Regions from separate parts of the Nocardioides panzhihuensis genome, predicted to be linked through region 2. Evidence: riboswitches for the same ligand, from Rfam matches in the RefSeq annotation. Region 2 holds a riboswitch; the other holds the start of a gene.
What was found. A riboswitch is a leader RNA that binds a small molecule or an ion and turns the genes downstream of it on or off. The one in region 2 is predicted to bind glycine.
Positions count from the first base shown of each region.

Region 1: another riboswitch for glycine. It lies ahead of gcvP (aminomethyl-transferring glycine dehydrogenase); the one in region 2 lies ahead of gcvT (glycine cleavage system aminomethyltransferase GcvT).

Region 1 covers NZ_JACBZR010000001.1:2,034,205-2,048,871, reverse strand. The annotation lists gene pepN (aminopeptidase N) at 1-2,041, shown strand, start outside; gene BJ988_RS09630 (exonuclease SbcCD subunit D) at 2,123-3,322, shown strand; gene BJ988_RS09625 (AAA family ATPase) at 3,322-6,243, shown strand; gene gcvP (aminomethyl-transferring glycine dehydrogenase) at 6,349-9,237, opposite strand; glycine riboswitch at 9,296-9,386, opposite strand; gene BJ988_RS09615 (MerR family transcriptional regulator) at 9,469-10,086, opposite strand; gene BJ988_RS09610 (bifunctional nuclease family protein) at 10,263-10,730, opposite strand; gene ftsR (transcriptional regulator FtsR) at 10,762-11,514, opposite strand; gene BJ988_RS09600 (FHA domain-containing protein) at 11,517-11,999, opposite strand; gene gcvH (glycine cleavage system protein GcvH) at 12,099-12,485, opposite strand; gene BJ988_RS09590 (DUF881 domain-containing protein) at 12,580-13,884, opposite strand; gene BJ988_RS09585 (small basic family protein) at 13,877-14,209, opposite strand; gene BJ988_RS09580 (DUF881 domain-containing protein) at 14,206-14,667, opposite strand, start outside.
Region 2 covers NZ_JACBZR010000001.1:3,247,325-3,261,991, forward strand. The annotation lists gene BJ988_RS15430 (L-serine ammonia-lyase) at 1-1,297, opposite strand, end outside; gene gcvH (glycine cleavage system protein GcvH) at 1,361-1,744, opposite strand; gene gcvT (glycine cleavage system aminomethyltransferase GcvT) at 1,741-2,844, opposite strand; glycine riboswitch at 2,901-3,000, opposite strand; glycine riboswitch at 3,002-3,096, opposite strand; gene BJ988_RS15445 (CobW family GTP-binding protein) at 3,224-4,270, shown strand; gene BJ988_RS15450 (Crp/Fnr family transcriptional regulator) at 4,278-4,958, opposite strand; gene BJ988_RS15455 (MsnO8 family LLM class oxidoreductase) at 5,121-6,125, shown strand; gene BJ988_RS15460 (IclR family transcriptional regulator) at 6,082-6,882, opposite strand; gene BJ988_RS15465 (CoA transferase subunit A) at 7,010-7,774, shown strand; gene BJ988_RS15470 (3-oxoacid CoA-transferase subunit B) at 7,776-8,405, shown strand; gene BJ988_RS15475 (GntR family transcriptional regulator) at 8,492-9,187, opposite strand; gene BJ988_RS15480 (IlvD/Edd family dehydratase) at 9,328-11,070, shown strand; gene BJ988_RS15485 (GntP family permease) at 11,093-12,502, shown strand; gene BJ988_RS15490 (cell division protein FtsQ) at 12,624-13,145, shown strand; gene BJ988_RS15495 (YcnI family copper-binding membrane protein) at 13,208-13,915, shown strand; gene BJ988_RS15500 (copper resistance protein CopC) at 13,912-14,667, shown strand, end outside.

The sequences.
Region 1 (14,667 bases), 1.2 Mb from region 2:
CACATTCCACGTGACCGCGCCGCAGGACTGGACGGTGATCGGCAACGCTCCGGGCACCCAGACCGAGCCCGGCGTGTGGGAGCTCGAGCGCAGCCAGCCGCTCTCGACGTACTTCGTCACGCTCGTCGCCGGTCCCTGGCACGTGATCCACGACGAGCACGATGGGATCCCGCTGTCGCTGAGCTCGCGGCAGAGCATCGCGGCCGACCTCGACAAGGACGCCGAGGAGCTCTTCACGCTCACCAAGCAGTGCTTCGACGAGTTCCACCGGCTCTTCGGCATCCGCTACCCGTTCGGCAACTACCATCAAGCGTTCGTGCCGGAGTTCAACGCCGGCGCGATGGAGAACCCGGGCTGCGTCACCTTCCGGGACCCGCTCATCTTCACCTCGCGGGTGACCCGCGGCATGCGCATCCAGCGTGCCACCACCGTCGCCCACGAGATGGCCCACCAGTGGTTCGGCGACCTGGTCACCCCGCAGTGGTGGGACGACCTGTGGCTCAACGAGTCCTTCGCCGAATACATGGGCAACCGGGTGACCGCCGAGGTGACCGAGTACGCCGACGCCTGGGCCGACATGTCCTACGCCCGCCGCCAGTGGGGGCTGACCGCCGACCAGCGCGGCTCGACGCACTCGGTGGCCGGCAACGGCGCCGAGGACGCGGTCTCGGCGCTGCAGAACTTCGACGGGATCTCCTACTCCAAGGGCTCCGCGATCCTGCGACAGCTGGCCGCCTCCCTGGGCGACGACGTCTTCTTCGCGGGCGCTATCGACCACTTCACCAAGCACCGGTTCGGCAACGCGACGATGCACGACCTGTTCGGCTCCTGGGCCTCGGCCGCCGCCGAGGCAGGTGTCGAGTTCGATCTCGACACCTTCACCGCCCAGTGGCTGCTCACCGCCGGGCCGGACACGCTCTCCTGGGACCCGGCCAAGATGGTCGTCAACCGCACCGCGCCCTCACTGCACCCGGCCGACCGCTCCCACACGTTCCGCGCGGCCATCCTCAACGGCACCAGCTGGACCACCGAGGACATCACGGTGAACGGCGACCAGACGCCGCTGAAGGTCGCCGCCAACGCCGTCGTGCTCGACCCGTACGACGACACCTGGGCCGCGGCGATCCCCGACTGGGAGACCGTGCAGGCGCTGAAGGGCTCGATCGCCTCGATCACCGACGACGGCCTGCGCGCAGGCGTGTGGAACAACCTGCGCAGCGCCTGGTTCAACGCCGCGGTCGACCCGGCCGACGTCATCGACGTCGCCGAGGCGTCCCTGCCGATCGAGGACCTCGAGGACACCCCGAGGCGTACGATGCCGTGGCTGTTCGGCTCTGTGGTCCCGCTGGCGCCCGAGGGTGCCCGTGAGCGGCTCCACGATGCTGCGCTGCGCAAGCTCGCCGAGGTCGCTCCCGGCTCCGAGCTGCAGCTGTCCGCCTACCGCGCGGCGATCCGCTCGGCTCGCTCCGAGTCGCTGCTGCGGGAGTGGCTGGCGACTCCCCCGGCCGGCATCGAGACCGACCTCGACCTGCGCTGGCGCATCCTCGCCAAGCTCGCCGAGATCGGCTCGGCGACCCGCGAGGAGCTGCAGGCCGCGTACGACGCGGAGCCCGCCAACGACGCCCGCATCCACCACACGGGCGCCCTGGTCAGCATTCCCGACGCGGAGGCGAAGGCGTACGGCTGGTCGGTGTTCACCGGCGAGACCGACCTGCCCAACTACGACATCCTGGCCGCCGGGCGAGCGTTCTGGAGCGGTCCGGCCGAGCTCACCGAGAGCTATGTCGAGCGCTATTTCGACGAGCTTCCGGCCACCGCCGAGAAGCGGTCCGGGTGGAGCCTCGCCGAGGCCGCCGAGGCGTTCTTCCCGAGCGGCTCGGTGACCGAGGAGACGATCGTCGCCGCTCGGGCGGTCGTCAAGCAGGACCCTTCGACAAGCTCAGGACACCGTCTCGACCCGGGCGTACGCCGCCGGGTCTCCGATGCTGCCGACAACCTGCAGCGCCACCTGGCGATCAAGATCACCTATCCGCGCACCTGAGACGGGCACGAGCACCGCGACCCGCGACCTCGTCGCGGGTCGCAGGCTCGAATGTCCGTGGTCACCGATAGTTTTCGTTACATGCGGATCCTGCACACCTCCGACTGGCACCTGGGCCGGTCCTTCCACCGGGAGGGCATGCTCGGGCACCAGGCGGCGTACGTCGACCATCTCCTCTCCGTCGTGGAGCAGGGGAACGTCGACGTGGTGTGCGTCTCCGGCGACATCTACGACCGTGCGCTTCCGCAGGTCGACGCGGTGCGGCTCGCCTCCGAGGCGCTCTCGCGGCTTGCGGCCTCGCGTGCGAAGGTCGTCATCACCAGCGGCAACCACGACTCGGCCCAGCGACTCGGCTTCGGCTCCGAGCTCATCGACGCCGCCGGCATCTTCATCCGCACCGACCTGGCCGGAGTCGGCCGCCCGGTGATGCTTCCCGACGAGAACGGCGAGGTCGCCTTCTACGGTCTCCCCTACCTCGACCCAGACGCAGCCAAGGCGTCGTGGCGACTGGAGTCCCGCTCCCACCAGGCAGCGCTCGGAGAGGCCATGCGCCGGGTCCGCGCCGACCTCGAAGGCAGAGGCGGCCGCAGCGTGGTGATGGCCCACGCCTTCGTCACCGGGGCGGAGCCGTCCGACTCCGAGCGCGACATCTCCGTCGGTGGTGTGTCGATGGTGCCGGCCAGCCTCTTCGAGGACATCTCCTACGCCGCTCTCGGTCACCTCCACGGCCGCCACACGATCACCGAGACCGTGCGCTACAGCGGTTCCCCGCTCGCCTACTCCTTCTCCGAGGCCAACCAGCTCAAGGGGTCGTGGCTCATCGACCTCGACGAGTCCGGCTTCGTCGCCAGCGAGTTCGTGGAGGCGCCGGTCCCGCGGACGCTGGCCAGGCTGCGGGGCACGCTCGAGGAGCTGCTGGGCGACCCCCGCCACGAGGTCAACGAGCAGTCGTGGCTGCAGATCACCCTGACCGACCGGATCCGCCCGGCCCAGGCCATGGAGCGTCTGCGGCGGCGTTTCCCGCACACCCTCGTGCTCGGGTTCGAGTCCACCGCGCCGGTGCTCGGCGCGCTGTCGCGACCGGACCCGTCCCAGCCCCGGCGCGACATCGACCTGGTCACCGAGTTCGTCGCCGAGCTCCGCGGCGAGCCCGCCGCCAAGGCCGAGCTCGCGCTGCTCCAGACGGCGGTCGACGCCTGCTGCGAGGACCCCGAGGTGGACACGCTCGACTCGCGCGCCGGCGACGCCGAGGAAGAGGAGTGGCTCGAGGTGCTCTTCTGATGCGCCTCCACCACCTGGAGGTCGCCGCGTTCGGGCCCTTCACGGGCATCGTCGAGGTGGACTTCGACCAGCTCTCCGAGGCGGGGCTCTTCCTGCTCTCCGGAGCTACCGGCGCCGGGAAGACGAGCGTCCTGGACGCGGTCTGCTTCGCGCTCTACGGCGACGTCCCCGGTGACCGTTCCGTCGCGAAACGCCTGCGCAGCGACCGCGCCCCGGCCGAGGTCGCAACGCGGGTCGTCCTGGAGGCGACCCTCGCGCAGCGCCGCTTCCGGATCACCCGCTCGCCGTCGTGGGAGCGTCCCAAGCGGCGCGGTGCCGGCACCACCACCCAGCAGGCATCGGTGGTGCTCATGGAGCAGGTCGGCGAGGAGTGGCGCACCCTCACCACCCGTCTCGACGAGGCCGGTCACCTGGTCTCGGATCTCCTCGGTATGACGCTGACCCAGTTCGTGCAGGTCGCCATGCTCCCCCAGGGCCGCTTCCAGGCCTTCCTCCGCTCCAGCGCCGAGGAGCGCAAGCGACTGCTCGAGCGGCTCTTCCGCACCGAGCGTTTCGCGGATGTCGAGCGCTGGCTCCGGGAGCGCCGCGTCGAGCTCCGGCGCCGCTCCGAGGAGCTCAACGCCGGCGTCGCCGAGGTGGTCAGCCGGATCAGCGAGACCGCCGCCGTCACCCTCCCCGACGACTGGGACGTCCACGATCTCGGCCTCCCCGCCGGCGACGGCGCCATCGCGGCCTGGGCGCGTGGTCTCGCCGAGGAGGCCACCGAGGCGCAGGCGGTCACCTCCGGCGCCGCGATGGAGGCCCTCGCCGCGGAGGCGGAGACCCTCGACGCTCTCGACGCCGCCCGTGCGATGGCGGAGAAGCAGCGCGGCCTCCGTGCGGCCGCTGCCGCCGAGAGCCGCCTCGTCGCAGCGTCAGAGGAGCAGCAGGAACGCGTACGCCGCGTCGAGGCCGCCCAGCGCGCCGAAGCCGTCACCGGGGTCAGCGAGCTCGCCGACCAGGCACGGCGCGAGCACGCGCAGGCGACCGCCCTGGCTCCGAGCGATCTGACCCTGACCGATGCCAAGGCAGCCGTCGAACGCGTCTCCGCGCGTCTCGCGCAGGCCCGCGCCCTCGAGCCCGTGCAGCATCGGCTCGACGAGGTCACCCGTGAGCTCGCCGCCACCCGCACCCAGCGCGACCGTCTCCTCACCCAGACGCGCGAGCAGGCTCAACTCGCCGAGGAGCTGCCCCAGCAGATCGAGACGCTCGCCGCGGGCCTGACAGCGGCCACCGAGGCGGCCGCCGCGATCCCGGTGCTGCGTGCCCAGTTCGCGGCGGTGACCGAGGTCAGCCGGCTGAGCGGAGAGCTCGTCGAGGCCCGCGCCAGGCACGAGGCGGCCCGGACGGCCGCCATGGAGGCGCGCACCCACTATCTCGACGTACGCCAGGCCCGGCTGGACGGCATCGCCGCCGAGCTCGCCGGCGCCCTCGCGGTCGGCGCGGACTGCCCCGTGTGCGGGTCTCACGAGCACCCCCACAAGGCCTCCCCGGCGGACGGCGCTCCCGATGCCGCAGCAGAGAAGACCGCTCAGACCGCCTATGACAACGCCAGTGCCGAGGAGCACGCTCGAGACCAGCACGTGCGCGACCTCAGCACCCGTCTCCAGCTCGCCCAGGAGGCCGCCGGGGAGACCGAAGAGCCTGCCGCGACCATGGCCGAGCGCCTGGCCGGTCTGGAGCGGCGGGCCGCCAGCGAGCCGGGCCTGCGCGCCCAGCTCGCCTCCGTCGAGGAGCGACGGGCCCGCTCGGTGACGCTCCGTGCCGAGCTGGAGACCCGTGCCGCCGAGCTCGAGACCACGCTGCGTCACCTCACCGAGGAGCGCGCGCGGCTCGAGGAGCAGCTGGCCGACGTCCGTGGTGACCACCGCGATCTGGGCGCCGTGCTCGCCGCTCTCGAACGTGACCACCGGGCCGCGGCCACCGACCTCGAGCGCCTCGAGGCTGCCACCCGCGCCGCGGATGCGCTCGCCGCCGCCGAGCGCACCCTCACGGCCACCGCGGTCCGGGCCGGCTTCGACTCGCCGCAGAGAGCGCTCGCCGCGGTCCTCCCGGCGGAGCGGGTCGCCGCCCTGAACAGCCAGATCAAGACGTACGCCGACAGTCTGGCTGCTGCCCGCGCGACCCTGGACTCCCCCGGCGCCGCCGAGATCCTGGCCACCGACGAGCCCGACCTGCCAGCGCTCTCACTCGCCCACCGCAAGGCCGCAGACGCAGCCGACACCGCCCGCTCGGCTGCAGACACCGCGGCCACGCGGGCGGCACGCCTCGACTCCCTCCAACGCGACCTCACCCACGCGCTCTCCACCTGGGCGCCGGTGCGCGGCGACCTCGAGATCGCGGCGCGGCTCGCCTCCTTCGCCGAGGGGAAGAGCAGCGACAACCAGCTGCAGATGAGCCTGTCGGCCTACGTCGTCGCATACCGCCTCACCCAGGTCGTCGCGGCCGCCAACGAGCGACTGGCGAAGATGAGCGACCAGCGCTACGCCCTGGAGCACTCCGCGGCCAAGGGAGCCGGAGACCGCCGCGGCGGCCTGGCGCTGATGGTCCGCGACGACTGGTCAGGCGAGTCCAGAGACCCCGCCACCCTCTCGGGCGGCGAGACCTTCGTGGTCTCCCTCGCGCTCGCGCTCGGACTGGCCGACGTCATCATGAACGAGGCCGGCGGCCAGATGCTCGACACCCTCTTCGTCGACGAGGGCTTCGGCTCCCTCGACGCCGACACCCTCGACGACGTACTCGACGTCCTGGACACGCTCCGCGAGGGCGGGCGCATCATCGGCGTGGTCAGCCACGTCACCGAGATGCGCGAGCGCATCCCCACCCAGCTCGCGGTCGCCAAGGGTCGCGAAGGCTCCACCCTCGAGATCCACGGCACCTGAGCCCAACCAGCCGAGGCGTCACTCCGGTCGGTCGAAGCGTCACTCCCGTCGTTCGAGGCGTCACCCACGTGCCATCTCGGCCGACGCGGGTGACGCCTCGACAGGTCACTCGGCGAAGGACTCCACCGGCGGGCAGGAGCAGATCAGGTTGCGGTCGCCGTAGGTGTTGTCGATCCGAGCCACGGGCGGCCAGTACTTGTCCGGGTCGATGCCACGGGGGAAGACGGCCTCCTCGCGGGAGTACGGGCGGTCCCACTCGCCGACGAGCGCCCGGGAGGTGTGCGGAGCACCGCGCAGGACCGAGGTCTCTGCGGTCCACTCGCCCGAGGCGACCCGGTCGACCTCGCCCTTGATCGCGATCATCGCCTCGATGAACCGGTCCAGCTCGGCGAGGTCCTCGGACTCGGTCGGCTCGACCATGAGCGTGCCGGCGACCGGGAAGGACATCGTCGGAGCGTGGAAGCCGTAGTCGATGAGCCGCTTGGCGACGTCGTCGACCGTCACGCCCGTCTCCTTCGTCATCGGCCGCAGGTCGAGGATGCACTCGTGGGCGACCAAGCCGCTCTCACCGCGGTAGAGAACCGGGAAGTGCTCGTTGAGCCGCGCTGCCACGTAGTTGGCCGACAGCACGGCCGCGGAGGTCGCCCGGGTCAGGCCCTCGGCACCCATCAGGCGGACGTAGGCCCAGGAGATCGGCAGGATGCCCGCCGAGCCGTACGGAGCGGCCGAGATCGCGCCGATGCCCGAACGCTTCGAGGCGTCGGGGTGCAGCGAGTGCGAAGGCAGGTAGGGGGCCAGGTGAGAGCGGACCGCGACCGGGCCGACACCCGGTCCGCCACCGCCGTGCGGGATGCAGAAGGTCTTGTGCAGGTTGAGGTGGGAGACGTCGCCGCCGAACTCGCCGGGCTTGGCGTAGCCCAAGAGCGCGTTGAAGTTGGCACCGTCGATGTAGACCTGGCCGCCGGCCGCGTGCACCAGCTCGCAGACCTCGGTGATGCCCTCCTCGTAGACCCCGTGGGTCGAGGGGTAGGTCACCATGATCGCGGCGACGTTCTCGCCGTGGGCGTCGAGCTTGGCCCGCAGGTCGTCGAGGTCGACGGTGCCGTCCTCGGACGATTTCACGACCTCGACCTTCATCCCGGCCATCACGGCCGAGGCGGCGTTGGTGCCATGCGCCGAGGACGGCATCAGGCAGATCTTGCGGTGCCCCTGCCCCTGCGCGTCCAGGTAGCCACGGATCGCCATCAGGCCCGCGAACTCACCCTGCGAGCCGGCGTTCGGCTGGATCGAGACCTCGTCGTAGCCGGTCACCTCGGCCAGCCACCCCTCCAGCTCCCCCACGAGACGCGCGTAGCCGGCAGCGTCCTCAGCGGGGACGAACGGGTGCAGGTCGGCGAAGCCGGGCAGCGAGATCGGCTCCATCTCGGTGGTCGCGTTGAGCTTCATGGTGCACGAGCCGAGCGGGATCATGCCCTTGTCGAGCGCGTAGTCGCGCCCCGCCAGCTTGTGCAGGTAGCGCAGCATCTGGGTCTCGCTGTGATGCGTGTTGAAGACCTCGTGGGTGAGGTAGTCGGTGGTGCGCAGCAGAGCGTCGGGCAGCGCGCTGGCCGAGGTGCGGTCGATCTCCTCCAGGTCCGCGCCGGAGACGCCGAAGGCGTTCAGCACGGCCGACAGGGTCGAGCGCGTGGTCGCCTCCGAGGTGGAGATGCCGACGGTGTCGGCGTCCACCAGACGAAGGTGTACGCCGAACCGGCGCGCGGCGGTGACGACATCGGCCGCCCGCCCGGGAACGGTGACCCCCAGCGTGTCGAAGAACGTCTCCGAGACCAGCGAGAGCCCGGCCGACCGGAGCGCGGCGGCCAGCACGGCGGCGTAGCGGTGGGTGCGGGTCGCGATCGTCCGCAGCCCCGCAGGGCCGTGGTAGACGGCGTACATCGAAGCGCCCACGGCCAGCAGCACCTGCGCGGTGCAGATGTTGGAGGTGGCCTTCTCCCGGCGGATGTGCTGCTCGCGGGTCTGCAGGGCGAGACGGTACGCAGGTCGCCCCTCGGCGTCGACGGAGACGCCGACCAGGCGACCGGGCAGGTGCCGCTCGATCCCCTCGTGGACGGCCATGTATCCGGCGTGCGGGCCGCCGTAGAAGAGCGGGATGCCGAAACGCTGGGTGGAGCCGACGACGACGTCGGCGCCGAGCGTGCCAGGCGCCTCCAGGACGGTCAGCGCGAGCAGGTCGGCCGCGACCACCGCGAGCGCGCCCCGCTCGTGGGCGGCATCGATGACCGGCTTCAGGTCGGGCACCCGACCGGAGGCACCCGGGTACTGCACCAGCACGCCGATCAGGTCGCCCTCGGGCAGGCCCTCGGAGAGGTCCGCCACGACGACCTCGAGGCCCATCGCCTCGGCGCGCACCTTGACGACCTCGATCGACTGCGGCAGGGCGTCGGCGTCGATGACGAACGGCCCCGAACCCTTCCGGTTGGCCCGGTGCACCAGCGCGAGCGCCTCGGCGGCCGCGGTGCCCTCGTCCAGGAGCGAGGAGTTGGCCACCGGCAGGCCGCTCAGGTCGCCGACCATGGTCTGGAAGTTGATCAGAGCCTCGAGGCGGCCCTGGGAGATCTCTGGCTGGTAAGGCGTGTAGGCGGTGTACCAGCTCGGGTCCTCGAGCACGTTGCGACGGATCACCGGTGGCGTCACGGTGGCGTGGTAGCCGAGCCCGATCATCGCCTCGCCGGGCTTGTTGGAGGCGGCGATCTCCCGAGCCAGCGAGGCGACCTGCGCCTCGGACAGCGCGCCCGGAAGGTCGAGCGACTCGACCGAACGGATCCCGGCCGGGACGGCGTCGTCCATCATCTCCGCGACCGAGTCATATCCGAGCCGCGAGAGCATGGTCGCCTCGTCGGCGGCGGAGAGCCCGACGTGGCGCTCCACGAACGGGGAGGCGGCATCGAGCTCGGACAGGGTGGGCGTGTCGGACACAGTGGCTCCTGAGGGCATCTAAGACAACTCGTAAGCCCTCCCCTCTGTCACCGCACAAGCACGGCTTCAGAGTTGCCTGGTCCGCACAGTCGTGGGTGCCTGAGAGTTTCCGGGGAGGAATTGCCCCTTCGGCGCCCCAACGCGTGGGGCTCTCCCGTGCGGGATGGTCAGCAGGTCCAGCATAAAGGACGAGACCCTGAGGCCCCGCCTTCGCGGGGTCTCAGGGTCTGGTGTCGACTGAGTCCTATCTCACCCGGCGGTGCGAGCGGCGCGCCTGGCGGCCAGCTCGTCGGACATCGAGGCGACCTGCTCGCCGTCCTCGGACGTACGCTCGCTGGGGAGCTCGGCGAGAGTCCCCTCGACCTCGCGCCAGACACCACCGATGGCGATACCGAAGACACCCTGTCCGCCCTGGAGCAGGTCGATGACCTCGTCGTTGCTGGTGCACTCGTAGACCGAGGCGCCGTCGCTCATCAGGGTGACGCGGGTCAGGTCGTCGGTGCCGCGCTCGCGCAGGTGCTGCACAGCGGCACGGATCTGCTGCAGGGAGATGCCGGCGTCGAGCAGGCGCTTGATGACCTTGAGGATCAAGATGTCGCGGAACGAGTAGAGCCGCTGCGTACCCGAGCCGGTCGCGCCGCGCACGCTCGGCTCGACGAGCCCGGTGCGGGCCCAGTAGTCGAGCTGGCGGTAGCTGATCCCCGCTGCGTTGCAGGCCGTGGGCCCGCGGTAACCGGTGTCGCTGGGCAGGGTCGAGACATCGTCGGTGAAGAGAAGGCCCTGCTCGTCAGCCTGCTCCGCCGCGCGTTGCGCGTCGTCGGCGCCGTGGCCGGGCTTCTGTTCGTGGTCGAACACGATGTCCTCCATCGTCTACTCCGTTGTGCGTAACTCCACTCGGGGAATGAACGGCTGCGGCGGGGGGACCACACCGTTGGAGTTACAACAGAGACAATTACAAGGTAAGCGCCGTAAGCGCCCTGGTCAAAGAACCCTCCCCGGCGTGTCGCCGCCGCTAACTCTCAAGCTCAACTTGAGGGTTAGGGTCAGTGGGACTCGAAGTCCTCGGGCGTGATCTCGTCCAGGAACTCGCGGAACTTCTCGATCTCGTCCTCCTGCTCGGCCGGAACCGCGAGGCCCGCCTCGTCGAGGACTTCCTCGGAGACCACGATCTTGGTGCCCGTTCGCAGGGCCAGCGCGATCGAGTCCGAGGGCCGCGCACTCACCTCGACACCCGAGGCGAAGACCAGGTTGGCGTAGAAGACACGGTCGGTGACCGAGGTGATCTGAACCTCGGTCAGCTCGTTGCCGGTCGCCTCCACGACGTCCTTGAGCAGGTCGTGGGTCAGCGGCCTCGGCGGCACCACACCCTGTTGGGCGAAGGCGATCGCGGTCGCCTCGACCGCGCCTATCCAGATGGGCAGATATCGCTCACCGGCCACCTCGCGCAGCAGCACGATCGGCTGGTTGGAGGGCATCTCCACTCGGACTCCGAGCACATCGACCTCGCGCATGCATCCACCCTACCCGGTCGCCTCAGCAGCCTCAGCGCTCGCGCAGCCCCGACTTCACCAACGTGGCGTGCAGACGCACCGCCAGCGAGGCGATCTCGCTGCCGATCTCCTCGGCCCTGCCCTGCGCTCCGGCATTGCCGGGACGCCGCAGCGGCGCGACGATCTGCTCGATGAGACCGACCTCGCGGTCGGCGGCGGCCTTCATACCGCGCAGATGGCGGGGCTCGATGCCGAACTCGGCGAGCTCCTTGGCCGTACGCGCGATCGTGAGGGCGTCGGTGTCGTAGTGACCGCTGCGCAGCGGGACCACCAGCGCCATCTTCTCCAGCTCGCTCAGCAGCGCGTCGTCGACCTCGGCGATCTTGAGCAGCTCGCGTCGCGAGATCCTCATGTTGTCCGTACGCCGGAACGACTCGGCCCCCGGCGCACCGCCGGGCGTCAGTGCGACCGTCGGCACCGTGGGCACGGTCGGCTCGATCTCGGGCGGCTCGAGGCCGCGGTCGATCGCGTCGAGGTGCTCGCCGATGACCTTGAGAGGCAGGTAGTGGTCGCGCTGCATCCGCAGGACGTAGCGCAGTCGCTCCACGTCTCGGCGGGAGAACTTGCGGTAGCCCGCGGGCGTACGCTCCGGCTTGATCAGTCCCTTGTCCTCGAGAAAGCGGATCTTCGGGATGGTGACAGTCGGGAAGTCGGGACGCAGCTGGTCCAGGACCTGCCCGATGTTGAGCCGCTCCCCCGAGTCGCTAGCCGGCCGTTGAGGGTCAGGCGTCGCGGCGGCGGCCATGACTACGCCCCTTCGTGCCCGGCGTAGAAGACGAGCCGGAACTTCCCGACCTGGACCTCGTCGCCGTCCTTGAGGACGAACTTCTCGATCCGGTCGCGGTTGACGTAGGTGCCGTTGAGACTGCCGACGTCGGAGACCTCGAACGTGTCACCGGTGCGCGCGAACTCCGCGTGGCGACGCGAGACGGTCACATCGTCGAGGAAGATGTCGCTGTCCGGGTGGCGACCCGCGACCACGGTGTCCTGGTCGAGCAGGAAGCGGCTTCCCGCACCGGGACCGCGCTGGACGACGAGCATCCCGTTGCCCTGCGGCAGCGCCTCGACAGTGGCCGCCTCGATCGGGCTGAGCACCCGGTCGGAGGTGTCGGCGTCAGCCCCGAGCTGGATCGTCGAGGTCTGGTCGGTCCCGGTCAGGCTTACGCCACACTGCGAGCAGAACCGTGCTTCGGCGGGGTTCTGGCTTCCGCAAGCGGGGCACACGGACATTTGAGCTCCAGGTTCATCGAGGGCCGGGCACATACCCTCAAGTGAACGTTGAGGGATGGTATCCGCAACCTATCAGGTCGGCCCAGGTGTTCGGTTGACTTACGCGTCGAGTGATGCCTCGTACGCCGCGGCGTCGAGGAGGCTCTCCAGCTCAGCAGGATCGGCCGGGTTGATCTCAAAGAGCCAACCACCGCCGTAGGGGTCGTCGTTGACCAGCTCGGGCGTCGCGTCGAGGGAGCCGTTGACCGCGACGACCTCGCCCGAGATCGGCGCGTAGATGTCGCTGACGGACTTGGTCGACTCGAGCTCGCCGCAGCTCTCGCCGGACTTGATCGTGTCGCCGACCGTGGGCATCGAGACGTAGACGATGTCGCCCAGAGCGTCCTGGGCGTAGTTGGTGATCCCGATCCGTACGGACCCCTCGGTCTCGCCGGGGTTGCGCAGCCACTCGTGCTCGCTGGTGTACTTCAGTTCCTCGGGGTACACGGGCATCTCCTCGTCAGGTGTACTGGTCTGGCAGCGGTTGATCGTCCCGCGGAGCCGGTGTATGAAACCCTACTGCGCCGCACTGTCGAAACGTTCAGCGGGACACGGTGTGAATCGACTCGATGTCGATCTTCTCCTCCGACTCCACGTCGACCTCCGCACCCTGCTCCTCGAGCTGGTCCTGAGGGCCCTGGTAGAAGTCGATCGCGCCGGCCAGCGTGTCGGGAGGCCCGATCACCTGGAGACGGTAGGGCGGGCTGATCAGCTCACCGCCGACGTTGAGACCGGGCGTGGGCTGGCTGACCTCGATCGAGGACGACGCGACCAGGCGCACCGCCTCGCCGTCGGCCCCCTCGATCTCCATCGCCTCTGCGCCGCTAGTACGCAGCTCCTCGATGAGGTCGAGGAGCGCGGTCAGCCGCAGCGGGTCGGCGCCGGGGTCGATCTCGATCGTGATGCCCGGCCCGCTGACCGGGACCGTCCCGGCGATCACCCGGAGGGTGTCGACCTGCTCCTCCGCGCGCTGCAGAGCCGTCTGCTGCTGCATGGTCTGGTCCTCGAGCTCGTCGCGGGTCGCCTCGAGCTCCTCGATCTGCTCCTGGGCCTTCTGCGTCGTCCCGGCCAGACCGGAGAGGATGTCGATCAGCTCCTGCTCTCGCAGGCCGGCATACGTCGAGTCCTCGGTGTTCGTCTGGACCTGCACCACGGCCGCGTAGCCGAGGATGCAGAGCAGGACCGCCACGGCGACCTGGCCGCGCCGGAAGTGGGTGAGCGCGTCGAAGAGCCGTGCCCGGCCGACCAGCGGCGCGGTCTTCTCCTCCGGCTCCTCGGGCTCGGGAAGCTCGGCCACCTCGTCGGACTCGTCCGGGACGTCCGCGTCCTTGTCCTCGCGGGTGTCGAGGTCAGCAGGCTCGTCGGCCTCCTCGGCCGCGGGTTCCTTCGCCTCCGCCGATTCATCAGTCTCGACCGTCTCGACCGTCTCATCAGGTTCGTCAGGTTCGTCAGGTTCGTCAGGTTCGTCAGGTTCGTCAGGTTCGTCAGGTTCGGCCTCGTCTCGACCCGGGTCGACCGCCGGCTGCTCCGCCTCTGCGGGTTCCTCCACGTCGGCCTCGTCGTCGGTCTCGTCGGTGGACTCGACGGCCGACTCTTCGGGCTCGACCTTCGCCGCTACGGACTCGTCCGACTCCTCGGACGCGTCTTCAGCGGCGTCGGTCGCCGCGGCCGGCTCGCCGCTCGGAGCCTGTTCATCCGGTGGCGTACCTTCGTCCTCGGGCGCGGCGACGTCCTCGTTGGGGGTCTCCTCCGCGGGCACCGCCGGCTTCTTGGCCGCGGTCTTCTTCGCAGGAGTCCGCTTCGCCGCGGTCCGCTTCACCGCCGGCCGCCTCTTCCGGTCAGGCATGGAAGATGTGCCTCCGGATGGCTGCGACGTTGGTGAAGATCCGGATGCCGAGGACGACGATGACGCCCGTGGACAGCTGACCGCCGACGCCGAGGCGGTCACCGAGGTAGACGATGCCGGCGGCGATGACGACGTTGCTGATGAACGAGACGACGAAGACCTTGTCGTCGAAGATGCCGTCCATGAACGCGCGCAGGGCACCGAAGACGGCGTCGAGCGCGGCGACGACGGCGATCGGCAGGTAAGGCGCCAGGCCGACTGGCACCTCGGGCTGGAAGAGCAGCCCCAGCACGATGCCGATCACTAGGCCGATGACGGCGATCATTCTTCGCGGTCCCCTTCGCTGTTCTGTTCAGAGTCTTCGTCGGTGTTGGTGGGCTTCGCTGAGCCCTTGGTGCCCTTGGAGCCCTTGTCCTCGGACTCGGCCCCGAGGTGGGTCAGCTCCAGCAGGCCGGACGGCGCCGCCGGGAGGGTGAGCCGCTCGATGTTCTCGACGTCGTACGGCATTCCGTAGTCCTGAGTCGTCGTGTGGATCATCGCCCCGGAGACCGTCTCGGCGAAGCGTGCGGCAAGCGTACGCGTGTCACCGATGGCCGACACCTCATATGGCGGCGAGAGCGAGACGTCGTTCATCCGGAGGGTGGCGCCGGAGGTGATCACGCCGCTGCGCGGGGTGACCCGCTGGCCGTCGATGGACACGGCGGTCGCCCCCGCCTGCCACAGTCCGTTGACGATCACGGCGAGGTCGTAGTCCCGCACGGTGCCGCCCTCGCTGCCGTCCGC
Region 2 (14,667 bases):
CCTTGTGGGAGCCGTCGCCGTTGAGGGCGAGGCGGGCGGCGTTGATCGCCTTCACGCTGCCGATCGCGTTGCGTTCGATGCACGGGATCTGCACCAGCCCGCCGACCGGGTCGCAGGTGAGACCGAGGTTGTGCTCGATCCCGACCTCCGCCGCGTTCTCCACCTGCTCCGGGCTGCCGCCCAGCACTTCGCACAGCGCACCGGCCGCCATCGCGCAGGCCGAGCCGACCTCGCCCTGACAGCCGACCTCGGCGCCGGAGATCGAGGCGTTCGTCTTGCAGAGGATCCCGATGGCGGCCGCGGTGAGCAGGAACCGGACGATGCCGTCCTCGTTCGCGGCCTCGTCCAAGCCGGCCGCAGGCGCCACGAAACGTACCCAGTAGTGCAGGACGGCGGGCACGATGCCGGCCGCGCCGTTGGTGGGAGCGGTGACGACCCGGCCGCCGGAGGCGTTCTCCTCGTTCACCGCCAGGGCGAACAGGTTGACCCAGTCCATGACCCGGAAGGGGTCCTGGGCGCCAGCCCCGGACGCCAGGTCGCGGTGGAGCAGCGGCGCCCGGCGCGGGACCCGCAGACCACCAGGAAGTACGCCGTCGGTGACCGGATCACGGTCGCAGCCGGCCTGCACGCAGTCGACCATCACCCGCCAGATCTCCAGGAGACCGGCGCGGACCTCGGCCTGCGTACGCCAGGTGAGCTCGTTCGCGAGCATGAGGTCGGAGACCCGGAACCCCTCGCGCTCGCAGGTGCTGAGCAGCTCGGCACCGGTGGTGAACGGAAACCGGACGCGCGAGCTGTCGGGGACGACCCGCGCGACACCCGAGGCGTGCTCGTCGACCACGAAGCCACCGCCGACGGAGTAGTAGGTCCGCTCGCGGCGTACCTGGCCCGAGGCGTCGTAGGCAGTGAACACCATGCCGTTGGGGTGGCCGGGCAGGCTCTTGCGCCGGTGCATCACCAGGTCGGTGTCATCGGCGAAGCGGATCGGGCGGTGGCCGCCCAGCGACAGCTCCCCGCGCTCACGGATGGCCGCCACCCGCGCCGAGGACGACCGCGTGTCGACGGTCGCCGGCTCCTCGCCCTCGAGACCGAGCAGCACCGCCCCGGCCGAGCCGTGCCCGTGACCGGTCGCGCCGAGCGACCCGAACAGTTCGGCCTTCACCCGCGTCACCGCGTCCAGCTGACCGTCCTCGACGAGGCCGTCGACGAAGATCTTCGCGGCACGCATCGGTCCGACGGTGTGCGAGGAGGACGGGCCGATCCCGATCGAGTACAGGTCGAAGGCGCTCAGGGCCATCACGGCCGGCCCCGATGGCTCTGCCACCGTCGCGACACCGCCGAGGTCAGCGGTCACGGCGGTTCACTCCTCGATCAAAGCGTCGTAGGCCGCGGCGTCGAGCAGATCGGGAGCGTTCGAGATGCGCATCTCGAAGAGCCAGCCGGCGCCGAACGGGTCGCTGTTGATCAGCGCAGGGTCATCGACGACCGCCGAGTTGATCGCGAGCACCTCGCCGTCGGCGGGCGCGAAGAGGTCGCTGACCGACTTCGTCGACTCCAGCTCACCGCAGCTCTCTCCCCCGGTGATCTCGCTGCCCACCTCGGGCAGCTCGACGAAGACGATGTCGCCCAGCGCCTCGGTGGCGAAGGCGGTGACCCCGACGCGCGCGACCTCGTCGCGGGTCTCGATCCATTCGTGCTCGGCGGTGTAGGACAGGTGGGACGGGTTGCTCATGGCGGTGCTCATTTCTTGGAGTAGAAGGGAAGGTCGACGATCTCGGCGTCCTCGTGGCTGCCGCGTACGACGACCTGGATCTTGGTGCCGGAGACGGCCAGGTCTGGCTTGACGTAGGCCATCGCGATGGGGCGGCCCAGCGTGGGCGACGGGGAGCCGCTGGTCACGATGCCGATCTCGTCGCCGGTGGCCGGGTCGATGACGGCGTAACCGGCCCGCGGGGATCGGCGCCCGGTGGCCACGAGGCCGACGAGCGTGCTGCGCGGGCCCTCCTCGCGGCGCGCGGCGAGGGCGGCGTCGCCGACGAAGCCGTCGGGCTTGTCGAAGGAGACCACCCGGCCGAGGCCGGCCTCGAAGGGGGTCGTCTCGCGGCTCAGCTCGTGACCGTAGAGCGGCATTCCGGCCTCGAGCCGGAGGGTGTCGCGGCAGGCGAGCCCGGCGGGGATCAGCCCGTGCGGCGTACCGGCCTCGGTGATCGCCTCCCAGACGGCGGCGGCCGACGAGGGCGCGCAGTAGACCTCGAAGCCGTCCTCGCCGGTGTAGCCGGTGCGCGCGAGCAGCACGTCGATCCCGGCGACCTTGCCGGCGTCGATGGCGTAGTAGCGAAGGGTCGGTACGTCCAGGTCGGTCACAGCCGCGACGATCTGAGCCGAGGCAGGTCCCTGGACCGCGATCAGCGCCCACTCCGCGGAGGCGTCGCGGACCACGGCGTCGTACCCCTTGGCCCGTTCGACCAGAGCCGGAGCGACCACGTGGACGTTGCTGGCGTTGGCGACGACCAGGTAGCGCTCGTCCTCGAGCCGGTAGACGACCAGGTCGTCGATGATGCCGCCGTCCTCGGCGCAGATCATGGAGTAGCGGGCGCGGCCGACGCCGATCGCCGACGGTCGGCCGACCAGGGCGTGGTCGAGGGCCCGTCCCGCCTCCGGTCCGGTCACCTCGATCTCGCCCATGTGGCTCAGGTCGAAGAGCCCTGCGGTGGTGCGTACCGCGTGGTGCTCGGCGGTCTCCGAGCCGTAGCGGACCGGCATGCTCCAGCCGGCGAAGTCAGTGAACGAGGCACCGAGCGACTGGTGGATCGCATGCAGAGGGGTAGGGACAGGTGAGGTCATGTGCGGGAGGCTCCCTGATGATGGCTGCCGCTGATGCGGCACCCGTGGACGGGTGACCTCCCCGCTCTGTCATCGCTACCTGAGAGCTTCACCGCCCGCAGGGACGATTTGCACCGTGGGTGCAGGATCCAGCGGATCCTGTCTTTCCAGAGTTCGCCTCACCACAGCGGTCATGGGGCCTGAGAGATTCTGGGGAGGTTTGCTCCTTCGGCGCCTCACCCGGGACGGTGAGGACTCTCCCGCTGCAGTTCGAACGGCGGATGTGAAGTTGTGCGGCACAACCTAGGTCTGGCCACCTCGGCCGTCAAGATCCGGCGACATCGAGTGAGCCTCGACCCCGTTAACGAGAACTGTTCTCAACGGGTTCTACGATGGCTCGATGCCACCCACCAGCGCCAGCACCCGAGTTCCCGTGGTCATCCTCACCGGCCATCTGGGGTCGGGCAAGACGACGTTGCTCAACCATCTGCTGCGCCAGCCGGGCGCGCGGGTGGGCGTGGTCGTCAACGACTTCGGCGACATCAACGTCGACGCCGGGCTCGTCACGGGTCAGGTCGACGAGCCGGCTTCGATCGCCGGGGGCTGCCTGTGCTGCCTGTCCGACGCCGGCGGCCTCGATGACGCCCTCGAGAAGCTCACCCACCCGCGGCTCGCGCTCGACGCCGTCATCGTGGAGGCCAGCGGGCTCGCCGAGCCCGGCACGCTGGCGCGCCTCGTCCGCTTCAGCGGTGTCGAGCGGGTACGCCGCGGTGGGCTCATCGAGGTCGTCGACGCATCGGCGTACTTCGACACCCTCGACGACGGCCGGGGTCCGGCACCGGTCCGGTTCGCCGCGGCCACGCTGGTCGTCATCAACAAGACCGATCTGGTGCCGGCCGCCGACCGGGACGAGGTCCTGGCGCGGATCGAGCGGCGCGTGCTGGAGCACAACCCCGACGTCCAGATCGCGTACGCAGTGGGTGGCCGCATCGACCCTCGGCTCGTCTACGACGCCGCCGTGCCCGAGGACCCGCCCGACGAGCTGCCCATCGCCGCGCTGCTGCGCGAGGCGGCCGCCGACCACGCGGCCCATCAGCACGCCCGGTCCGTCACCGTCACCACCCCCGGCACCATCGAGCCGGCTCGGCTGCTCGACCTGCTCGAGGACCCGCCGTCGGCGGCGTACCGGGTGAAGGGGACCGTCGCGGTCGCGACCGGGCAGGGGCCGCGCAGCTACCAGGTGAACCTGGTCGGGCGCAGCGCGCATGTGGCCGCGGAGAGGCCCGGCCGCGCGACCACAGAGACGAGGAGCGAGCTCGTGGCCATCGGCCTCGAGCTCGACCCCGATGAGGTTTGGCAGAGGCTCACCGCCGCCCTCGCCCCGGCCGAGCGACCGAGCACCGACGGCCTTCGTCGGCTCCGCCAACTGGTGCGCGTCAGTCTCTGACGCGGGCTCAGCCCGCTCGGCGCACGATCCGCTCCATGTCGGTGATGACCACCGAGCGCGACTCCAGCCTGACCCAGCCCTTGGCCGCGAAGTCAGCGAGCGCCTTGTTGACCGTCTCGCGGGCCGCGCCCACCAGCTGGGCGAGCTCCTCCTGGGTGAGGTCGTGACGGACGTGCACACCCTCGTCGGTGGTCTCACCGAACCGCTCGGCGAGATCCAGCAGTGCCTTCGCCACCCGGCGGGGCGCGTCGGCGAAGACCAGGTCACCGATCACGTCGTTGGCCCGGCGCAGGCGACCCGACAGCAGCGCGAGCAGCCCGCGCGTCACGCTCGGCCGCCCGTCGAGCAGCCTCAGCAGGTCGTCGTGCGACAGCGAGGCGAGCTCCACCTGATCGGTGACGGCCGTGACCGTCGAGGAACGCAGGCCGGGATCGAAGAGCGACAGCTCACCGAAGACCTGCCCCGGCCCGAGGATCGCCAGCACGCTGTCCTGCCCGCTGGCCGAGGCACGGCTCAGCTTCACCTTTCCGGACACGACGGCGTAGAGCCGGTCCGCGGAATCGCCCTCGTGGAACAACACCTGGCCACGCCTGAGGCGGACCTCCCCCATCATCGCGAGCATCGCCGTCATCGACTCGTCGTCCAGCTCGCCGAAAAGCGGCGCGTGCCGAAGCACGTCTCGATCCATTACTAAGCCGCTCCTGTCGTCGTTTGGTTCAAGCCATCAGGGTACCGAGACCAGGGCTGCCGACAGCGGATGTGTGTCCCTCGTCGCACGCCTGTCGAGTGCGTTCTTCGCCACACCGGAGATGATGGGAAGCCTCGAGACGAAGACGGGGTTGGTGTTGTTGTGAAGCTCTCCATGCTGGACAGGTCTCGCACCCGGGTGGGGTACGACGAGGGCGCTGCGCTGACCCACACGATCGAGCGGGCGGTGGCGGCCGAACGGCTCGGCTACCAGCGGTTCTGGGTCGCCGAGCACCATGCGGTGCCGGGGATCGCGTCGGGATCGCCGCCGGTCCTGCTCGGCGCCCTCGGTGCGCACACCTCCACGATCCGGCTCGGTTCTGGCGGGGTGATGCTGCCGCACCACCAGCCGCTGGTCGTGGCCGAGCAGTTCCTGATGCTCGACGCGCTCTACCCCGGCCGGATCGACCTGGGAGTCGGGCGCACCCTGGGCTTCACCGCACCCGTACGCCGCGCGCTGCGCCAGGATCTCGACGACCCGGACACGTTCGCCGAGGACATCGAGGAGCTCCGGGGCTATCTCGACCGCACCGCGCCGGTCACCGCCCGGCCGGCCGCGTCCCGTCAGATCCCGATCTTCGTGCTCGCGACCGGACGCGGTCTCGCCCTCGCCGCTCAGCTCGGGCTGCCGGTCGTAGTCGGCGGTCCGGTGCTGGACAGCCCACGGCTGGGCGAGCTGCTCGGGGCGTACCGGAACGACTTCCGGCCCTCCTCACAGGCGTCAGCGCCGTCGGTGACGGTCTCCGCCGACGTGCTGGTCGCCGACACCGACGCCGAGGCCGCCGAGCTCGCGCTGCCGGAGGCGTGGGCGATGGCCAGATCGCGGCAGACCGGCGAGTTCGGAGCGCTCGAGCCGGTCGCGGCGATCCGCGACCAGACCTGGACGAACCAGGTGCGCGAGCGGGTCGAGGCGCATCTCGCGCGCACGACCGCGGGCTCTCCCGCCACCGTACGCAGCCGCCTCGACCGGCTGGCCGAGGCCACCGGAGCCGACGAGCTCCTCGCCTTCACCTCCACCTATGACCGCGACGCCCAGCTCGCCTCCGACGCCGCGCTCGCCGAGATCATGACCGGGCGCGCCCAGGTGTCGAGCCAGTCGCGGAGCTAGTGGACAGGGTGTGGGCGGCCTCCAGGAGGAGGCGACCCAGCTCGGCCTGACGCGGTGGCGCGAGACGGGCCTCGATGCCGGTGATGCTCAACGCTCCGTACGGCTGCCCGTGGGCGTCGAAGACTGCGGCACCCAGACCCCAGCTGCCGACCACGAGCAGGCCCGGGTTGACGGCGAAGCCGCGCTCACGGGTCGCGGCGACCCGCTTCCGGAGAGCGGACGCCGAGTGCTGCTCGCCGTAGGCCCCGACGAGGTCGGTCCGGGCGAGGTAGGCCTCGCGCCGCGGCTCCGGCAGGAAGGCGAGGATCGTCAGGCCCGCCGAGGCGACGCCGAGCGGAAACCGGATCCCCTCGTGGAGCACGTGCGAGCGGATCGGGAAGCTGCCGTCCTCGCGCAGTACGCAGACCGTCTCGTCGCCGCGCCTGATCGAGAAGAACGCGCTCTCCCCCGTCTCCCGGGCGATGCGCAGGACCGCCGCCCGGGCCGCCGGGGTGATGTCGTGGCGGGTGGTCGCGGCGGCGCCGAGCAGGAAGCACTCCGGGCCCAGGTGCCAGGCGCCGGTTGCGTTGTCTCGCTCGACCAGGCCCTCGTCCTGGAGCGCGCTGAGCAGCCGGTGAGCGGTCGGACGCGGGATCGCGGCGGCCGTCGCGAGCTGGGTGGTCGTCGCGCCCTCGGGTTCGCGCGCGGCGAGCAGCCGCAGCAGGTGCGCGCTGCGGCGGATCACGCTGGGCTGAGGCGCGTCCTGACCGGGTTGCATGGAACGTACGATAGGCGCGTCCATTCAGTGAACGCCATAGCGTCAGCGGGGCCGCTCATCGAAAGACCGAGCGGGAACTCGCGCTCGTCTATTGACCGATCGGCTTGCCCCGCCTTGACTGATCAGCATGGACAAGGTCATCTCCTCAGCCGCCGAGGCGGTCGCGGACATCCCGAGCGGAGCGACCCTCACGGTCGGCGGCTTCGGGCTGTGCGGCATCCCCTCGGTGCTCATCAATGCTCTCCTCGAGGCCGGCGTGTCCGACCTCGAGGTGGTCTCCAACAACGCCGGCGTCGACGACTGGGGCCTGGGCCTGCTGCTCGGCGCCGGACGCCTGCGCCGCGTGGTCGCGTCGTACGTCGGCGAGAACAAGGAGTTCGCGCGGCAGTACCTCTCCGGCGACCTCGAGGTCGAGCTGACCCCGCAGGGCACGCTGGCCGAGCGGATGCGCGCGGGCGGCTCCGGCATCGCCGCGTTCTACACCCGCACCGGTGTCGGCACACAGGTGGCGCAGGGCGGGCTGCCGTGGAAGTACGACGACGCGGGCAACGTCATCAAGACCTCCCCCGAGAAGCCGGTGATGACCTTCGAGACGCCTGAGGGCGAGCGAGAGTTCGTCCTCGAGGAGGCCATCGTCGCCGACTTCGGCATCATCCGCGCCTGGAAGGGCGACCGCCACGGCAACCTCCTCTTCAAGGACTCCGCCCGCAACTTCAACCCGCTCGCCGCGATGGCCGGGCAGATCACGATCGCCGAGGTCGAGGAGCTCGTCGAGCCCGGCGAGATCCCACCCAACGACGTCCACCTCCCCGGCGTCTATGTCCACCGCGTCGTGCCCCTGACCCCCGAGCAGGCCGCCGACAAGCGCATCGAGAAGAGGACGGTCCGCTGACATGTCATGGACACGTGAAGAGATGGCCGCCCGTGCCGCCGCGGAGCTCTCCGACGGCGACTACGTCAACCTCGGCATCGGGCTGCCGACCCTGGTGCCCAACTACGTCCCCGACGACGTCGAGCTGGTGCTGCAGAGCGAGAACGGCATCCTCGGCACCGGCGCCTACCCGACCGAGGACGCCGTCGACCCGGACCTGATCAACGCGGGCAAGGAGACGGTGACCGTACGCAAGGGGGCGAGCTTCTTCGACTCCGCCATGAGCTTCGGAATGATCCGCTCCGGCAAGATCGACGCCGCGATCCTCGGCGCCATGCAGGTCTCTTCGTCAGGCGATCTGGCCAACTGGATGATCCCCGGCAAGATGGTCAAGGGCATGGGCGGCGCGATGGACCTCGTCCACGGCGCGAAGAAGGTCGTCGTGCTGATGGAGCACGTCGCCCGCGACGGCTCCTACAAGATCGTCGAGGAGTGCTCGCTCCCCTACACCGGGCTCGGCGTCGTGCAGCGCATCATCACCGACCTGTGCGTCCTCGACATCACCCCCGACGGCGTCCGCCTGGTCGAGCTCGCCCCCGGCGTCACGTACGACGAGGTGGCAGAGAAGACCGAGCCTCCGATCCTCCGCTGACCGCCGAGACGTCAGCTGCGTCGGCCGAGATGTCACGGGTGTGACGTCTCGGCCGACGTACGTGACGCCTCGATATCTGCGTACGTTCAGAGTTCGCCGAGCAGGTTGAGGTAGGCGTCGCGGGACGGCTCGAGATGGGCGGCGCAGACCCGCACCAGCTCATCGGTCCGACCCTCACGGAGCGCCACCACCATCGCCCGGTGCTCATCGCGGGACCGCTCCAGGAGCCTGTCGTTGACCACCGTGAGCGACCGGATCGGCGAGGCCATCCGTGCGTGACGGCGCACGGACTCGACCAGGAACTGGTTCGGGGCCAACCCGAAGAGAAGCTCATGGAATCGGATGTTGGCGCGCAGCGCGGAGCGGCGATCGCCGCGATCCACCGCCTGCTCGTGCTCGTGCATCGCGTCCTCCACGGGACGGATCTGATCGCCAGGAACCGGCGTCGTGATGGCGCGGGCGCAGGCTGTCTCGACCAGCTCGCGAACGTCGTAGAGGTCGCGCACCTCTTGGGCTGAGAAGGAGCGGACGAGCGCGCCCACATGGGCACGCCGTTCCACGGCACCTCGCGTCTCGAGCGTGGAGAGCGCGCTGCGTACGACATGGCGTTTGGCGTCGAAGCGCTCCATCAGCGCGTCCTCGACGAGGCGCTCGCGCGGGTGCAGCAGGCCCATCGCGATGTCCTCCTCGAGCTCGCCGGCGATCGCCTCGACCTGCGCCGACGCCCGCTGGCGGGTCGTCTGAGCCGAGTCAGAGAGCGCATCGCTCGCCCGGGTAGTCATCAGTGCCTCCTCCTTCCGCTCCGACCATGCCAATGCTTTCACGGCGTCACACTCGCTCGCGGGCGGACCGGCCGTTGCGAGAGCCAGCGAGATGTGGTGTGATGCCAGTCTCAACCAGATTATCAATAATAAGGACGATAATGTTCGACGAGAGCATGCCCACCGGGATGCGGTCCAACCTGACCAGCTATGGCGACACCGAGTTCGCGCTGTTCCTCCGCAAGGCGTTCATCAAGGGCGCCGGCTACAGCGACGACGCTCTCGATCGGCCGGTGATCGGCATCGTCGACACCGAGAGCGGCTTCAACCCCTGTCATGGCAACGTTCCCCAGCTGATCGACGCCATCAAGCGGGGCGTGATGCTGTCCGGTGGCTTCCCGGTGAGCTTCCCGACGATCTCGGTGCACGAGAGCTTCGCCCACCCCACGAGCATGTTCTTGCGCAACCTCATGTCGATGGACACCGAGGAGATGCTGCGAGCCCTGCCGGTCGACGCCGTCGTCCTCATCGGGGGCTGCGACAAGACCGTGCCCGCCCAGCTGATGGGCGCCGCCTCTGCCGGGAAGCCCGCCATCCAGCTCGTGACCGGCTCGATGCTGACCGGGAGCCACCGTGGCCGCACGGTCGGCGCGTGCACCGACTGCCGGTTCTTCTGGGGCAAGTACCGGGCCGAGGAGATCGACGACGAGGAGATCGCAGAGGTCAACGGCAGGCTCGTCGGCTCGGTCGGCACGTGCTCGGTCGCCGGCACCGCCAGCACCATGGCCGCGGTCTCGGAGGCGATGGGGATCGCGCTCCCGGGAAGCGCCACTCCGCCTGCAGTGACGGCCGACCGGATGCGGGTCGCGGAGGAGACCGGTCGTCGTGCGGTCGGTATCGCCACCGAGCGGCTGACCATCGACCAGATCCTGACCCCCGCGGCCTTCGACAACGCCTTCCGGGTCCTGCTCGCCATGGGCGGATCCACCAACGCCCTGGTGCATCTGGCCGCGATCGCCGGTCGCTGCGGCTATCCCCTCGACCTCGACGCCTTCGACCGCATGGGGCGAGAGACGCCGGTGCTCCTCGACCTCAAGCCGTCGGGTGATCACTACATGGAGGACTTCCACCGCGCCGGTGGCGTCCAGCGCCTCATGCTCGAGATCCGAGACCAGCTGCAGCTCGACGCGCTGACCGTCACGGGCCGCACTCTCGGCGAGGAGCTCGACGACGCGCCGGCGCCCTTCCCCCAGGACGTGATCCGCGGACGGGACAACCCGATCCACAGCGGCGGGAGCATCGCCGTCCTGCGCGGCAACCTGGCGCCCGGCGGATCGATCATCAAGCAGTCCGCCGCGACGCCCGCTCTGCTCGAGCACCGCGGTCGGGCGGTCGTCTTCGAGGATGCCGAGGACCTTGCGGCCCGCATCGACAGCGACGACCTCGACGTCGACGCGGACGACATCCTGGTGCTGCGCAACATCGGTCCGGTCGGCTACCCCGGCATGCCCGAGGCCGGCTACATCCCGATCCCTCGCAAGCTGGCCCGCGCCGGCGTCAAGGACATCGTCCGCATCTCCGACGGCCGGATGTCGGGCACCGCGGCCGGCACGATCGTCCTGCACGCCTCCCCCGAAGCGGCGGTCGGCGGACCGATCGCCCTGGTCCGCACGGGCGACATGATCACGCTCTCCGTCAAGGACCGTACGCTGCGCCTGGAGGTCCCCGAGGAGGTGCTCGCGACCCGAGCCGAGCAGGTCGTCGAGCGCCCGAAGCCCCGACGCGGGTACGCAAAGCTCTACGCCGACGAGGTGACCCAGGCCGAGGAGGGCTGCGACTTCCGCTTCCTCCAGGACCCAGACCCGACCGTTCCTGTCCCCCGGCCCACCCACAGCGCGCACTGACCCGCGGAAGGAGATCTCCCCCATGAACCACGAAACCTGGGTCGTCACCGCCGCGCTGCTGGCGATCGGCACCCTGCTCGTCCTGATCATCAGATTCAGAGTCCAGGAGTTCCTGGCCCTGCTGATCACCACCTTGCTGTTCGGTCTCGCCGTCGGCACGAACCCGAACGAGCTGATGGAGCTCGTCGTCACGGCCATGGGCGACTCGTTGGGTCAGCTCGCGCTCGTCATCGCGCTCGGCGCGATCCTCGGCACCGTGCTGCAACGAGCCGGAGCCGCTGAACGCATCGCCCTGACGCTGGTCGACAACTTCTCCGACCGCATGGTCTCCTGGGGTCTCGGCCTCGCCGGATTCCTCGTCGCCACCTCGGTCTACATCGATGTCGCCATCGTCGTCCTGGTCCCGATGCTCTACGGAGTCGCCCAGCGCACCGGCAAGTCCCTTCTGCACTACGGCATCCCACTGTGCGCCGGCCTCAGCTGTGCCTACACCTTCATGCCGCCCGCCCCGGGCCCACTCGCGACCGCCGGCATCATGAATGCCGACATCGGGCTCGTCATCCTCTTCGGCGTCGTCTGCGGCATCCCCGCCGTGTCCGTCGCCGGGCCGCTCTTCGGTCGCTACATCGCGAAGAAGATCATGGTCGTACCGCCCGCCATGGCCACCGCCGGCATCGGCGGCGGAAGCGCCACCTCCGGGTCGTCCGTCGATGCGTCGGAGCAGGCGCCCGACGTGGCAGGCACGGCCAACCCCAAGTCGTTGCCGTCCTTCGCCTCGGTCGTCGCGACGCTGCTCATGCCGCTGGTCCTGATCCTGATCGGCACCGTCGGTCGCACGATCGGCGGCGACTCGACGGCAGTCGCTCTGCTGACCTTCATCGGCCACCCCGTCATCGCGCTGCTCATCACGTGCCTGTTCAGCCTGTGGGCTTTCGGCGTCAGGCTCGGCGCCGGGGCTGCCGACCTCCAGCGGCTCGCCAGCGACGCACTCGGCCCGGCCGGCATGATCATCCTGGTCACCGGCGCCGGCGGTGTCTTCGGCGACGTCCTGGTGTCGTCCGGGCTCGGCGACACCCTGTCCTCGGCCATGCGCGACGCGAACGTACCCCTCGTCGTCTTCGGCTTCCTCGTCTCCGCCGTCATGCGTATCTCCCAAGGCTCCGGCCTGGTCGCGATGGTCACGGGTGCGACCTTCAGCGCTCCTCTCGCCGAGTCGCTCGGCACGAGCGACGCCGGTGTCGCCCTCACCTGCATCGCGATCGCCTGCGGCGGCGCCGGCTTCTCGCATGTCAACGACTCCGGCTTCTGGATGGCCAACCGCTACTTCGGGATGAGCGTCGCCGACACCCTTAAGTCATGGACGGTGATGAAGTCCCTGGTCGGCCTCACCGGCTTCGCCGTGGTCCTCATCCTGAGCATCTTCATCTCCTGACCCCAGGAGCAGTCGGGTCGAGACGTCACTCCCGTCGGCCGAGACGTCACTCGCGTGACGTCTCGGCCGACGTACGTGACTTCTCGGCCGACGTGGTTGACGCCTCGGTTCGTCTGCGAGAATGTCCGGCGTGGATCTGAGGGTGGTGCGGCCGACACGCGGGAGCGTGTGGCTGGCGCTGCTCGCCGCAGTCGAGATCACCACCGGGTCCAGCCTGGCCCACCTGGCCGGCGGCGGAGAGCTGCCGGACGCGTTGTGGCTGGCCGCGACCGGGTTCGCCGCCTTCGGTGTCGGAGTCGTGGTGCTGCAGCGCAGGGTCGGGATCGCTCTGGGAGCGGTGCTGGCCGGAGCGGCGCAGCTGGGGATGCACGAGGCCTTCGAGGCGTACGCCGCGCCTGCCGCGCACGCGCACAACGGCGCCGCGGGCGAGGCCTCGATGCTGCTCGCGCACACTGCGGCCGCGGCGCTCACCGTGGTCGTGTGGCTGCTGCACCGCCGGGCCTGGCGAGTCATCTCGCACGCACTGACGACGCCTCAGGTTCTGGTTCCGTTCCGCCTGCCGGTCCAGGCGCAGCCGGTCCTGCCGCGCACCGGACTGTGGACGTACGTCGCTGCCGGCCGGGGGCCACCGGTCCTCGCCTGAGGACCCGACCCCGCCCACTGGGCACACGCCCGACGCAGAACACTCCACAGAAAGCATCACCCATGTCTCGACGTACCCTCGCGCGCCTCGGCGCGCCCGCCGCCGCTGCCGCGGCTGTCACCTTCCTCGTCGCCGCTCCGGCCTCGGCGCACGTCACGGTCACCCCGACCGAGACGGCGGCCGGCGCCTACACCGTGCTGACCTTCAGCAACGGCCACGGCTGCGAAGGCTCCCCGACCAAGCAGATCACCATCCAGGTGCCGGAGGGGATCAACACGGTCACCCCGACGCGTCAGCCGTTCTACGATGTCAAGGTCACCAAGGAGAAGCTCGCCGAGCCGATCAAGGACGCCCACGGCAACGAGCTGACCGAGCGCGACGCGACCATCGTCTACACCGCGAAGACCCCGCTGCCCGACGGTCAGCGTGACGCCTTCGAGGTCTCCCTCCAGCTTCCCGAGGAGGAGGGCACGCTCGCCTTCCCGGTCATCCAGACCTGCGAGAAGGGTGAGACCGCCTGGATCGAGGAGACCCCCGAGGGCGCCACCGAGGAGCCCGAGAACCCGGCACCGGCCTTCGATGTCACCGAGGCGACCGACGACGGCCACGGCCACAGCTCCGACGAGGCTGCCGAGAAGGCCGAGCCGGTCGCTGCGGACGTCGAAGAGGGCGGCGACAGCAACCTGTGGGCCGGCATCGGTGCCGGCGCTGGCATCCTCGGACTGATCGCCGGCGTCACCGCCCTCGCGCTGGGGCGTCGTAAGGCGTGAGTGCTCCCCTGACGCGCCGGCCCGGTCTCGACAGGCTCGATCGTCGAGATCGTGGCCGGCGCGCCCTGGGGCGGCTGCTGGTGGCGCTTGCCGCCGCGGCGTACGCCGTCCTGCTCAGCATCTCCCCCGCCCAGGCGCACGCGACGCTGATCGGCACCGACCCCGAGGAGGGTGCGGTGCTGGAGGTGGCTCCGGAGACGATCACCTTCACCTTCGACGAGGCGGTGACCCTGCCGCCGGCGGGCGTGACCGTCTACGACGCGAAGGGAGAGGAGGTGACCTCCGAGGCGACCGCGAGCGGCACCTCGATGGAGGTCGCGCTCGCGAACCCGAGCAGCCTCGGCGACGGCACCTACGTCGTCGCCTGGCGTGCGGTCTCGGCCGACGGTCACCCGATCTCGGGCTCGCTGACCTTCGCGGTCGGAGCGCCGAGCCTCAGCGTCGCCCCACCCCCGTCCACGGAGCCATCCAAGGCGACGGCGGCGATCCACGGGTTCCTCCAGTTCATCCAGTACGCCGCGCTGCTGCTGGTCGTCGGCCTGGTCTGGTTCCGCGCGGTGATCGTCGGTGACCACCGCGTCCCCGACCGCGCCACCGCCCGGGTCCAGCGTCTGCAGATCGTCGCCGGCATGGTCGCGGTCCTCGCGCTGGTGTTCCTGGCGCCGGCCAGCGGAGCGCTGCAGAGCGAGAGCGGACCGGGCGCCATGCTCACCTTCGACGCCTGGTCACCGGCGTCGGTCGGGAAGGAGTGG